DNA from 3 places in the Cupriavidus ulmosensis genome. Region 1 is predicted to be linked to each of the others. Evidence: predicted binding sites of a transcription regulator. Region 1 holds the regulator's gene; each other region holds the start of a gene.
The links. The regulator LexA, encoded in region 1, represses DNA repair genes until DNA is damaged. The targets are predictions, from matches to a motif close to ACTGTATNNNNATACAGT.

Region 1 (4,237 bases):
CATCAACAAAGGCGTGATCGCCCACGGAATCGCGGCGCTGATCGCCAGCGCGGACGGCACCAGGATTGCCTTGTTGCGCAGCGATCCCTTTGCCACCGCCCACACCACCGGCAGCTCCCGGTCGGCCTTCATGCCCGTGACTTGCTGCGCGTTGAGAGCGAGATCGTCGCCGAGCACGCCGGCGGTATTCTTGGCGGCGAGCTTGCTCATGGACGCGATGTCGTCAAGGATCGAGGTGATGTCGTCGATCAGCAGCAAGAGGCTCGAGCCAGCCATATCCAGATCTCCTGGTGTGTAGTGGGTATCGGGGCAAACAGCGTCGCGCTGCAATTTCCGCGCGCATGGGGAGTGAGGTGGCAGGATAATGCCTTCCACATGTGGATGGCATGTCCGCCATGAATCGAGAGGCAGTGGCCGGGGCATCTTGCATGGCCACTCGATGGCGGTCAGGCCCCGAAGTCCGCAAGACATCGGACCTACGCATCGGCCAAAAAAGAAAACCCCGCCGGACACGAATGCCCGGCGGGGACAGGAAGCCGCACCGTACCCAGCGGAGGATGACGATGCGAGATTGAAGGCTATCAGGATGCGGAGACACGGACTGTCAACAACTGTCACCGCGGCTGCGGCCGCCGTTCCGCCAAAAAAAGCCGCTGGGCCGGGGGAGCGGCGCAGCGGCATCGGGAAGTGTCGAATATGAGCACCAGGGGATGGTGCCGCGGCCAGCATAAGAAGCAACGTACCGTTTGACTGTCAACAATTGCAAAATGACCGGCCTCGCATGCGCGATAAGCGGGTCGACTGGCGACGTTGGTTTGAGGAGGGGAGTCCGGGCAATGGCAAATTGGAGCATCGGTGCGATGCTTGCCAGCGGCAGAAAACAAAAACGGCGCCAGAGGCGCCGTTGGGTATATCCGCTTTTATCGGATATCTCGTATCGCGAACGGCTGGTTAATGCTCAAGCCGTCGATACCGAAGAGAATTCTGGGGTGGCTGATGGGACTCGAACCCACGACGACAGGAATCACAATCCTGGACTCTACCAACTGAGCTACAGCCACCGTCGTTGTCTTTCAGCTGAGTGCTGATCGACGAAAAACAAGATTATACAAACTTCATTGGCACATGGCTAGTACTTCGCCTCAAAAAATTTCATGAGGCTGGCGCATGCGGCGAATGGCAACCGTCTCCACGCTGCGCCACCACGCGGCACGCGCCATTACACGGACAGCTTGGGAAGGTCTTCCAGCTCGAGCATGCGGCAGATGGCGGCCATGCTGCCGACCATCGTGCGCCGCTGCGCGCCCTGGTAGATGCGCACGCCTTTGGACTGGCGGAACGGAACGGGCTTGACGGGGCGGCGGGTGGAGAAGCGATTGGCTGGGAGCATGGCTACACCTGGTGATTTGCAACAACAGTTGTCGGCATCCGCAGCGCGGATGGCGTTGGCATATCGGGTGCAGCTCGAGGCGGGCGAACCCGCTCCAGCCGCACTTGAGGCTTGGGGCTTTTAGAACGCGCCGGTACGGATCAGGCCGACGGCGATGCCTTCCAAGGAGAATTCTTCCCGGTCCGGCTGGACGATGATGTTGCTGAAGTCGGGGTTCTCCGCGATCAGTTCGATCGTGTCGCCGCGGCGGTTGAGGCGTTTGACGGTGACGTCCTCGCCGAGCCGGGCCACGACGATCTTCCCGTTGGCGGCTTCGCTGGCGCGCTTGACCGCGAGCAGGTCGCCGTCGAGGATGCCGGCGTCGCGCATGCTCAGGCCGCGCACGCGCAGCAGGTAGTCGGGCTGGACTTCGAAGACGGAGGCATCGACCTGGTACTGGCGGTCGATGTGTTCGGCGGCCAGGATCGGGCTGCCGGCGGCGACGCGGCCGACCAGCGGCAGCGTCAGCTGCATGACGCCCGCCATCGGCAGCGAGAACTGGTCGGGCAACTCGGAGTCGCTGCGCGATACCTTGAGACGGATGCCGCGCGACGCGCCGGGGGTGAGTTCGATCACGCCCTTGCGGGCCAGCGCGCGCAGATGCTCTTCCGCGGCATTGGGCGAGGAGAAGCCGAACTTGGCGGCAATCTCGGCACGCGTGGGCGGAAAGCCGGTGTGCTGGAGAGTGCTGCGAATCAGGTCGAAAATCTGCTGCTGCCGCGGTGTCAGGGTCGCCATAGTCGCCGTTGTTCGCTGTTGTTTTCGCTGTTATTGGAGAGCACTGTACGTTTAAACAGTATGCTGTGATTTTATACAGTATCGAGTGAAGTGCAAGCGGAATTTTTAGGACGCGGCGCATCGACGAATAGTTTGCAACACGCCTGCCTGCGGGCGCGCCTTGCGGGTGCCGGGATGCGCAGGGTTACAATCCGCGGCACGCGGTGCCCGTTCCGGGTACGCGTTTTTTTCGACTCCAGGTTTCCTACACGTCCCCCGCCATGTCCTCACTGCGTCGCGTCGTTGTGCTTGCCACCGGCGGCACCATTGCCGGTTCTTCGTCCAATCCCGCCAGCAGCGCGAAGTACCAGGCCGCCACGGTGCCGGTGTCGGCGCTGCTCGGGGCCGTGCCCGCGCTTGGCGAGGTAGCGCGCATCGAGGCGGAGCAGGTGGCGCAGGTGGACAGCAAGGACATGTCGTTCGCGCTCTGGTCCAGGCTGGTCGAGCGGATCCGCTTCTGGTCGGCGCAGCCCGACGTCGCCGGCATCGTGGTGACGCACGGCACCGATACGCTGGAGGAAACGGCGATGGTGCTGCACCTGGCCTGCGAGGCCACGCTGCCGGTGGTGCTGACCGCGGCCATGCGGCCGTCGACTTCTCTGTCCGCGGACGGCCCGCTGAATCTGCTCGACGCGGTGCGCGTGGCCAGCCATCCGGCGTCGGTGGGGAAGGGTGTGCTGCTGGTCGTCAACCAGGAGATCCACGCCGCGCGCGACGCCGTGAAGGCGCACACGGCGGCGGTGAACGCCTTCGCTTCGCCGGCGGGCGGCCCGGTCGGTTATGTGCAGGACGATTTCGTCTGTTTCACCCGCGCCCCGCTGCGGCTGCCGGCCGCGGCCATGCCGGTGCCGGTGCCGGCGGCGTGGCCGCAGGTGGAAATCCTGGCCAGCTACGCGCAGCCGGGCCGGGTGATGGTCGATGCGCTGGTCGCGGCCGGGGTGAACGGCCTCGTGGTGGCCGCCGCGGGCAACGGCTCGATCCACCAGTCGCTGGCGGAGGCGCTGGCCGAGGCCGCCGCGGCGGGCGTGGCGGTCGTGCGCAGCTCGCGCACCGGGGCCGGGCATGTGGCGATGCCGGCGCAGCCGCGGCCGAGCGCCGGCGTCTTCGTGTCGGCCGGCGACCTGAATCCCTACAAGGCGCGCGTGCTGCTGCTGCTCACGCTGGCGGCCAGGCCGGCGCTGGCGGCGGATCCGGCGGCGTTGCAGGCGCTCTTTGCCGATAACTGAAGCAGCTTGCCCTATGCGTGGAAAGCGCGCTATACTTTAAGGCTATCCAACCTTGCCACACCGGACATGGCGCCCGGGTGGCTTATCCAAAAGGAGCGTCAATGCGTCATTACGAAATCGTATTTATCGTCCATCCGGACCAGAGCGAACAGGTTCCGGCCATGATCGAGCGTTACAAGACGCTGGTCACCTCGCAGGAAGGCCAGATCCACCGAGTGGAAGACTGGGGCCGCCGTCAGATGGCCTACATGATCCAGAAGCTGGCCAAGGCTCACTACGTTTGCCTGAACATCGAATGCGGCAAGGAAACCCTGGCTGAACTCGAACACGCGTTCAAGTTCAACGACGCGGTGCTGCGCCACCTCATCGTTCAGACCAAGAAGGCCGAAACCGCACCGTCCCCGATGATGAAGGAAGTGCAGCGCGAAGAAGCCCGCAAGGCCGCGCAACAGACCACCGAAGGCCAGGCCGCCTAAGTGCGGGCTCTTGCGGTTGCCGCGGGCGCTGAATATCGCAGGCGCCGCGGCGGCGCGAGCGGGCATGGACACCGGGAACGGAGGCAGCGTTGAACCAGTTGAGGCTCTGCGCGACCCTCGCCGAACGCGATGCCCTGCGCTATACCCCGGCCGGCGTCCCCGTCGTCAACTGCATCCTGCAGTACGCGGGCGAGACGGTCGAGGCGCAGACGCCCAGGCAGGTGGAATTTGCCATCGCCGCGATGGGGATCGGACAGATCGGACAACGGCTCGAGCGCACGCCGCTCGGCGCGATGCTCGACTGCGAAGGATTCCTGGCCCGCAAGCAC
Region 2 (4,237 bases), 1.3 Mb from region 1:
CTCGGCCTCGCGCCGAAGACGGCGCGCCGCCTCAACGCCGACGGCAGCGAGGAGGATGTGCCGCTGGCCCACGTGCACGTGGGCGACCGCCTGCGCGTGCGGCCGGGCGAGAAGGTGCCGGTCGACGGCGTGGTGGCCGAAGGCGGCAGCTCGGTCGACGAGTCGATGATCACCGGGGAGCCGATGCCCGTGACCAAGCGCGCCGGCGACCACGTCATCGGCGCGACCATGAACGCCACCGGCAGCCTGGTCATCGTGTCCGAGAAAATCGGCTCCCAGACCGTGCTGTCGCAGATCGTGCAGATGGTGGCGCAGGCGCAGCGCTCGAAGGCGCCGATGCAGCGCATGGCGGACAAGGTGGCCGGCGTGTTCGTGGCCGTGGTCATCGCCGTCGCCGTGCTCACGTTCCTGGCGTGGGGATTGTGGGGCCCGCAGCCAGGCTGGGTGTACGGCCTCATCAACGCCGTCGCGGTGCTGATCATCGCCTGCCCGTGCGCGCTCGGGCTGGCGACCCCGATGTCCATCATGGTCGCCAGCGGCAAGGGCGCGTCGAACGGCGTGCTGTTCCGCGATGCGTCGGCCATCGAGAACCTGCGCAAGGTCGACACGCTGATCGTCGACAAGACCGGGACGCTCACGGAAGGCCGCCCGGCCTTCGAGCGCGGCCTCGGCATCAACGGATTCTCCGACCAGGAAGTGCTGCGCCTGGCGGCCAGCCTCGACCAGGGCAGCGAACATCCGCTGGCGGCCGCGCTGGTGGAGGCGGCGCGCCGGCAGAACCTGCCGCTCGACACGGCCGCGGATTTCGAGTCGGGCACCGGCATCGGCGTGCGGGGCACCGTGGCGGGCCGCAAACTCGCGCTCGGCAATACCGTGCTGATGGCGGCCGCGGGCGTCTCCGCCGCCGCCCTGAGCGAGGCCGGCGACGCCCTGCGCACGCAGGGCGCGAGCGTCATGTACCTGGCCGTCGACGGCACGCTGGCCGGCCTGCTGGCGGTGTCGGATCCGATCAAGGCGACCACGCCGGAAGCGCTGCGCAGCCTGCAGGCGCAGGGCATCCGCGTGGTGATGGCCACCGGCGACGGCGTGGCCACGGCCCGGGCCGTGGCCGGCAAGCTGGGGATCGGCGAATACCACGGCGAGGTCAGGCCGGCGGACAAGCTGGCGCTGGTCGCCCGGCTCCAGCAGGAAGGCCGCGTGGTGGCGATGGCCGGGGACGGCATCAACGATGCGCCGGCGCTGGCCAAGGCCGACGTCGGCATCGCGATGGGCACCGGCACGGACGTGGCCATGAACAGCGCCCAGGTCACGCTGGTGAAGGGCGACCTGCGCGGCATCGCCCGCGCCCGCAAGCTGTCCGAGGCGACCATCCGCAACATGAAGCAGAACCTCGGCTTTGCCTTCGTCTACAACGCGCTGGGCGTGCCGCTGGCGGCCGGCGTCCTGTATGGCGCGACCGGGATGCTGCTGTCGCCGATGTTCGCCGCGCTGGCCATGAGCCTGAGCTCGGTGTCGGTGGTCTCCAATGCGCTGCGCCTGCGGCGCGCGGCGGTGTAGGCCAGCGAGGGCGGACACCGCGCGCAGCGCTTCAGAACAGCAACTGCTGCGCGGACGGCGGCTCCGGCACGCGGAACAGGTCGGCCCGCAAGGGCGGGCGCTGCTGGTTGAGCCCGAAGCGGCGGCAAGCCTGCGCGAAGCGCTTGCCGACCAGCTCGGCGAAGATGCCGGTGCCGCGCATGCGCTGGCCGAATTCGGACTGGTTGTGCTTGCCGTCGCGGATCTGCTCGATCAGGCTCATGACGTGGCGGCGCCGCCCCGGGTAGTGCTGCTCCAGCCATTCGACGAAGAGGTCCCGCACCTCCAGCGGCAGGCGCAGCATGACGTAGCCGGCCGCCCCGGCGCCGGCCCCGGCGGCGGTCTCGAGCACGCGCTCGATGTCGAAGTCCGTCAGCGCCGGAATGATCGGCGCCACGATGACGCCGGTGGGAATGCCCTGCCCGGCCAGGCGCCGCACGCCCTCCATGCGCCTGGCCGGCGTATTGGCGCGCGGCTCGAGCCGCCGGGCGATGTCCGCGTCGAGCGTGCCGATCGAGACGTAGACCCGGGCCAGGCCCCTGGCCGCCATGCGGGCGAGGATGTCGGCGTCGCGCGTGACCAGCGACGATTTGGTCGTGATGGCCACCGGATGGTTGAATTCCTCCAGCACCTCCAGGATGGCGCGCGTCAGCCGGTGCTCCCGCTCGATCGGCTGGTAAGGGTCGGTATTGGTGCCGAGCGCGATCACCGAGGGCACGTAGTGCTTCTTGCTCAGTTCCCGCCGCAGCAGCTCGGCCGCGTTCGGCTTGGCGAACAGTTGCGTCTCGAAGTCCAGCCCCGGCGACAGCCCGAGGTAGGCGTGGGTCGGGCGCGCGAAGCAGTACGAGCAGCCGTGCTCGCAGCCGCGGTAGACGTTGATCGACTGGTCGAACGGGATGTCGGGCGACTGGTTGCGCGTGATGATCGATTTCGCCGCCTCGAGGACCACGATGGTCTTGCGCGGGGGCAGTTCGCCGTGGGCTTCCAGGACCGCCGCGAGGCCGTCGTCGTCGGGCTCGCGCGACCAGCCGTCGAAGCGGGATTCGACGTTGGAAAGCGCCCCGCGGCCGCGCTGGAAACCGGTCTTGAGTGACGCCATGACAACTCCTGCTGCGCGTTACGATGTACTGTATAAATATACAGTATCGAGGCGCCGCATGCAGGTTTTCCGGGGGCGTGGCGGCGCGCGGGAAAGCGCCGCGGGCTGGCGGGCCGCCCTCAGGCGAGCGGCGCCTTTTCGTCGACGGCGATCGCCAGTGTCTCCTTGATCTCCTCCATCACCACGTAGCTCTTGGACTGCGCGGCGCCGGGCAGCTGCAGCAGGATGTCGCCGAGCAGGCGGCGGTACTCGCCGATCTCGCGGATGCGCGCCTTGATGAGGTAGTCGAAATCGCCGGACACCAGATGGCATTCGAGCACTTCCGGGATGCGCGAGACCTCGCGGCGGAACTGCTCGAACATGTTGCCGGACTTGTTGCCCAGCGAGATCTCCACGAACACCAGCAGGCCGCTGCCCAGCAGGGCCGGATTGAGCCGCGCGTAGTAGCCCATGATCACGCCGTCGCGCTCCATGCGCTTGACCCGCTCGATGCAGGGCGTGATGGTCAGCCCGACGGCCTCGGCCAGCTCTTTCATCGACATCCGCCCGTCGGCCTGGAGCAGCGCCAGTATCTTGCGGTCCAGCCGGTCGAGGCTACGCACCGGTTGCCGGCTCGTTCTCATGAGTAGTTCCTGTTTCCTTGAAAATTACGATAACTATGACTGCATATATTTAAATAGTATAGAGAGAATTACTTTATCCACCCTCTTTTTTGGTTTCGAGCCCCCGACTATGCGAGTTCTCGTCCTTGGCAGCGGTGTAATCGGCGTGACAAGCGCCTGGTATCTGGCCCGCGCCGGCCACGAAGTCACCGTGATCGACCGCGAGGCCGCGCCCGCGCTCGGCACCAGTTTCGCCAACGCCGGGCAGATCTCGCCCGGCTACGCATCGCCGTGGGCCGCGCCCGGGGTGCCGCTCAAGGCCATCAAGTGGATGTTCCAGGAACACGCGCCGCTGTCGGTGCGCCCGGACGGCACGCTGTTCCAGCTGCAGTGGATGTGGCAGATGCTGATGAACTGCTCGGCCGAGCGCTACGCCACCAACAAGGAACGCATGGTGCGGCTGGCCGAGTACAGCCGCGACTGCATCCGCGCGCTGCGCGCCGATACCGGCATCGCCTACGAAGGCCGCCAGCAAGGCACGCTGCAGGTCTTCCGCACGCAGGAGCAGCTCGACGGCGCCGCCAAGGACATCGCCGTGCTCGAGCAGGCCGGCGTACCCTACCAGTTGCTGTCGCGCGGGGATCTCGCCGCCAGCGAACCGGCGCTGGCCGCGGTCAGCCACAAGCTGAGCGGCGGCCTGCGGCTGCCCAACGACGAGACCGGCGACTGCCAGTTGTTCACCACCCAGCTCGCGGCGATGGCCGAGGGCCTCGGCGTGAAGTTCCACTACGACCGCACCATCGACGGGCTGCTGACCCGCGGCGACACCGTCACCGGCGCGATGATCGGCGGCCAGCCGGTGACGGCCGACCTCGTGGTGGTGGCGCTGGGAAGCTGGTCGACGCCGTTCCTGAAGAACATCCTGCCGGGCCTCTCGAACCTGCCGGTCTACCCGCTCAAG
Region 3 (4,237 bases), 1.7 Mb from region 1:
GACCTGCACCAGCACCGGCTGGGTGTCGCTGCCGTGCTTGAGGTCGACATAGGTATAGGCCACGCGCACGTCGTTGCCGGCCACGCGGTCGTCGCGCAGCGACACCAGCCCGGCGTGGCCGCGGTCTTCCTCGCTGGGCAGCGGCAGGTCGTTGTCGCCGGCGACGAACTCGCCGTGCGTGCCGACCACCTGGTAGTAGATGTTGTCGCTCTCGTCGGCGCGCAGGATCTCGCGCGCGGACAGCGGCAGCTGCAGCGTGACGCGCCCGTTGACCTCGCGCACCTGCTGCGAGAGCACGATGGCGCTGGCCTCCAGCGAGCGGTCGAACGGCCCGTTGGCGATCGACTTGGCCACCAGGTAGGTCACGGCGATGCTCATCGGCCAGAGCAGCAGCAGCGGCGCCAGCATCCAGTCCAGGATCTCGCCGAACAGCGAGCGCGGCGACGGGTGGCCGGCGCTGTCCTCCAGATGGGGCAGCGCCTCGGCCAGCGCTTCGTCGCCAGGACTGGCATCGGGCGCGGCGGAGTCGGGAGGCGGCGTGGCGGGCCGGGCGGCCCGCGCGCGCCGCCGGGGCAGTCGCAGCAGGCTCATGGGGAAGGGTTCGGGTGGTCCGTGGCGGGCAGGCCGGAAGAGCGACGCGGGGCGGGCGGCAGGATAGGCGAGGTCTCCCGGCCGGCTAGCCGTGCACCGCGGCGGCCTGGTATTTCTCCAGGCAATAGCCCAGGCCGCGCACCGTGGCGATGCGGATGCCGCCCACCTCGATCTTCTTGCGCAGCCGGTGCACGTAGACTTCGATGGCGTTGTTGCTGACTTCCTCGCCCCATTCGCACAGGTGGTCCACCAGTTGTTCCTTCGAGACCAGCCGCCCGGTGCGGGTCAGCAGGATTTCCAGCAGGCCCACCTCGCGCGCGGAGAGGTCCAGCATCTCTTCGTTCAGGTAGGCGATGCGGCCGACCTGGTCGAAGGCCAGCGGGCCGTGGTGCGTTAGCGTGGCGCCGCCGCCGGCGCCGCGCCGCACCAGCGCGCGCACGCGCGCTTCCAGCTCGGACAGCGCGAACGGCTTGGCCATGTAGTCGTCGGCGCCGAGGTCCAGCCCCTTGACGCGCTCGTCCACGCCGTCGGCGGCGGTCAGGATCAGCACCGGCAGCATGGCGCCGCGCGCGCGCAGGCGCTTGAGCACCTCCAGGCCGGGCAGGCGCGGCAGGCCGAGATCGAGGATGAGCAGGTCGAAGGTCTGGGTGGACAGCGCCGAATCGGCCTCCATCCCGCTGGCCACGTGGTCGACGGCATAGCCGGAGTGGCGCAGGGAGCGCGTCAGGCCGTCGGCCAGCACGTCGTCATCTTCAGCGATCAGAATACGCATGGTTGTCTCCACCCAGGCTCGGCTTTGTCGCCCCTTTGCCACCGGGTGTCGCCGGCGGTGCGGGCAGGGCTTGCCAAGCATACTGTTTTTTTATACAGTACCCGCTTGTTCCGGTCGCATTGTGCGCGGCCGGCATTTACCGGATTTTTCCGCCGCCTCTCATGCTGCGCGCCGATGCCACGGGCGGGTCGCGTACCGGGGCGGGCGGCGGGGCGGGCGCAAGCCCGCAAAAGCAGGCAGCGCGCCACATGCGGCCTATTTATACACCATTGACGGAAGGACGACCATGGATGACGGCAAGAAGGCGGGTGCTGGCGTAAGCGCCGAAAAGCAGAAGGCGCTGGCGGCCGCGCTGGCCCAGATCGAGAAGCAGTTCGGCAAGGGCTCGATCATGAAACTGGGCGAAGCCGAAATCGACCAGGACATCCAGGTCGTGTCCACCGGTTCGCTGGGCCTGGACATCGCGCTGGGCGTGGGCGGCCTGCCGCGCGGCCGCGTGGTGGAGATCTACGGTCCGGAATCGTCGGGCAAGACCACGCTGACGCTGCAGGTGGTGGCCGAGATGCAGAAGCTGGGCGGCACCTGCGCGTTCATCGACGCCGAGCACGCGCTCGACGTCAACTACGCCGGCAAGCTCGGCGTCAACGTGGGCGACCTGCTGATCTCCCAGCCGGACACCGGCGAGCAGGCCCTGGAAATCACCGACGCGCTGGTGCGCTCGGGCTCGGTCGACCTGATCGTGATCGACTCGGTGGCGGCACTGGTGCCCAAGGCCGAAATCGAAGGCGAGATGGGCGACTCGCTGCCGGGCCTGCAGGCCCGCCTGATGAGTCAGGCGCTGCGCAAGCTGACCGGCACCATCAAGCGTACCAACTGCCTGGTGATCTTCATCAACCAGATCCGCATGAAGATCGGCGTGATGTTCGGCTCGCCCGAGACCACTACCGGCGGCAATGCCCTCAAGTTCTACGCCTCGGTGCGCCTGGACATCCGTCGCATCGGCTCGATCAAGAAGGGCGACGACGTGATCGGCAACGAAACCAAGGTCAAGGTGGTCAAGAACAAGGTCTCGCCGCCGTTCCGCGAGGCGTTCTTCGACATCCTCTACGGCCAGGGCATTTCGCGCCAGGGCGAGATCATCGACCTCGGCGTGGACGCCAAGATCGTCGAGAAGTCGGGTGCCTGGTACAGCTACAAGGGCGAGAAGATCGGCCAGGGCAAGGACAACGCGCGCGAATACCTGCGCGAGAATCCCGACATCGCCGACGAGATCGAGAACAAGGTGCGCGAGACGCTGGGCGTGGCACTGATGAACGGCACGCCGGCCGCCGCGGTGACGGCCGACGCGAGCTGAGCGGGGCCGGGCGGGGCGCGTTGAGGGCATCGGAGGGCCATCGGGGCCGGCTGGAGTTGAGCCTGGCTCCGGCGGTCGGTGGTCCGTCGATTTCGCGGGCTTTCTCGTCCGTTTTCTTGCCTGCTGTTTTGTTCGATCTCGCCTGATTTCGCTTGATCCCGGCCGGGGCGGCGCGTGCATTGGCACGCGCCGCCCCGGTGTGCATTCCGCGGCCGCAACTCGCCGGTGGCCGCGATTGCTGGCGGTTGCCGGCTATTGCTTGCCCGCCGTTGTTTGCCGGTTGTTGCTTGTCAGTCGTCGCTTGCTTGCCGTCGCCGGTTCGGCGCCGCGCCAGGCAGATACATTCCACCGTTGCATTCGCGCCGCTTCCCATCGCGCCGCATTCTTTCATGGCCACTCGTCCTCCCCTTTCGCTGAAGGCCCGCGCGGTCGGCTACCTGTCGCGCCGCGAGCACAGCCGGGTGGAGCTGGCCCGCAAGCTGGCTCCCCATGCGGAATCGCCCGAGGCGCTCGAGCAATTGCTGGATGCGCTCGAGCGCGAGAACTGGCTGTCCAACGCGCGCTTCGTCGACAGCCTGGTGCACCGCCGCGCCAGCCGCTACGGCGCGGCCCGGGTCATGCAGGAAGCGCGCACCCACCAGCTTGGCGGCGACCAGTTGGCGGATCTGCAGGAGCGCCTGCGCGATTCCGAACTGGAGCGCGGCCGCGCGGTCTGGCAGAAGCGCTTCGGCGCGCCGCCGGCCACGCCCGAGGAACGGGCAAAGCAGATCCGCTTCCTGGTGGCCCGCGGCTTCTCCCGCGCCGTGGTGAGCCAGATTATCAAGGGCGCCGACGAGTGGCTGGACGGTAGCGACTGACGCCGCGCGCGGCGTTGTGCGACCGCAGCACGGAGGGTGCCGCCGCGACGCTGCCATGCACCGGCACGGGGCGCATACCTGCTTTGGCAGTAGGCGTATTCACCGCGCCCGGCATCCGTTCCGCCCGTCGCCCGAGCGCCGCCCGAGCGCCTTGCGCCGCGCATTCCCGCACCGCAGCAGGCCATCCGCGGGACGACAATCGCCGGCAACGGCACTCCGCACAGTTTGTTCCCGGTCAAACTTGTGCGGCATGTTAAAATCCTGCGGTTTCCCGGCCCAGCCGTCCTGAGTCGTTCTGAGTCGTGTCTGTTAAGCCGTTCCTGGTCATATCCATTAGCCGCCTGTTCCCCCGCTCCAGCCTGGTGTTATGCCGCTTTCCCCGCCCGTCAACCGTTCCCTGCGCCATCGCCGTGCCATCACGGCCGAGGCCTATCTTAGGGACGATGGCCTGTGGGACATCGAGGCGCGCCTGACCGACACCAAGCCGCGCGACATTCCGCTGGCCGGCGGCGGCGTGCGCCCGGTCGGCCAGCCGCTGCACGACCTGTGGCTGCGCGTCACCATCGACCTGCGCATGAACGTGGTGGACGCCGAGGCGTGCTCCGACTGGGTGCCGTATCCCGGCCAGTGCGACACCATCGGCCCGGCCTACCGCAAGCTGAT

Region 2: ACWTPI_RS05555 (PA0069 family radical SAM protein) is a predicted target of LexA. The motif match lies at 2,702-2,719, and genes of this name have one in related genera.
Region 3: recA (recombinase RecA) is a predicted target of LexA. The motif match lies at 1,445-1,462, and genes of this name have one in related genera.

Annotation. Positions count from the first base shown of each region.
Region 1 covers NZ_CDRMWP010000001.1:2,535,230-2,539,466, reverse strand. Annotated here, with positions in the region: gene ACWTPI_RS11590 (DUF808 domain-containing protein) at 1-276, opposite strand, end outside; tRNA gene ACWTPI_RS11585 (tRNA-His) at 986-1,061, opposite strand; gene ACWTPI_RS11580 (hypothetical protein) at 1,220-1,390, opposite strand; gene lexA (transcriptional repressor LexA) at 1,511-2,167, opposite strand; gene ACWTPI_RS11570 (asparaginase) at 2,428-3,432, shown strand; gene rpsF (30S ribosomal protein S6) at 3,534-3,908, shown strand; gene priB (primosomal replication protein N) at 3,998-4,237, shown strand, end outside.
Region 2 covers NZ_CDRMWP010000001.1:1,209,974-1,214,210, reverse strand. Annotated here, with positions in the region: gene ACWTPI_RS05560 (copper-transporting P-type ATPase) at 1-1,557, shown strand, start outside; gene ACWTPI_RS05555 (PA0069 family radical SAM protein) at 1,589-2,674, opposite strand; gene ACWTPI_RS05550 (Lrp/AsnC ligand binding domain-containing protein) at 2,794-3,297, opposite strand; gene ACWTPI_RS05545 (D-amino acid dehydrogenase) at 3,407-4,237, shown strand, end outside.
Region 3 covers NZ_CDRMWP010000001.1:809,918-814,154, forward strand. Annotated here, with positions in the region: gene ACWTPI_RS03680 (sensor histidine kinase) at 1-591, opposite strand, end outside; gene ACWTPI_RS03685 (response regulator transcription factor) at 677-1,363, opposite strand; gene recA (recombinase RecA) at 1,650-2,717, shown strand; gene recX (recombination regulator RecX) at 3,107-3,574, shown strand; gene ACWTPI_RS03700 (DUF2889 domain-containing protein) at 3,942-4,237, shown strand, end outside.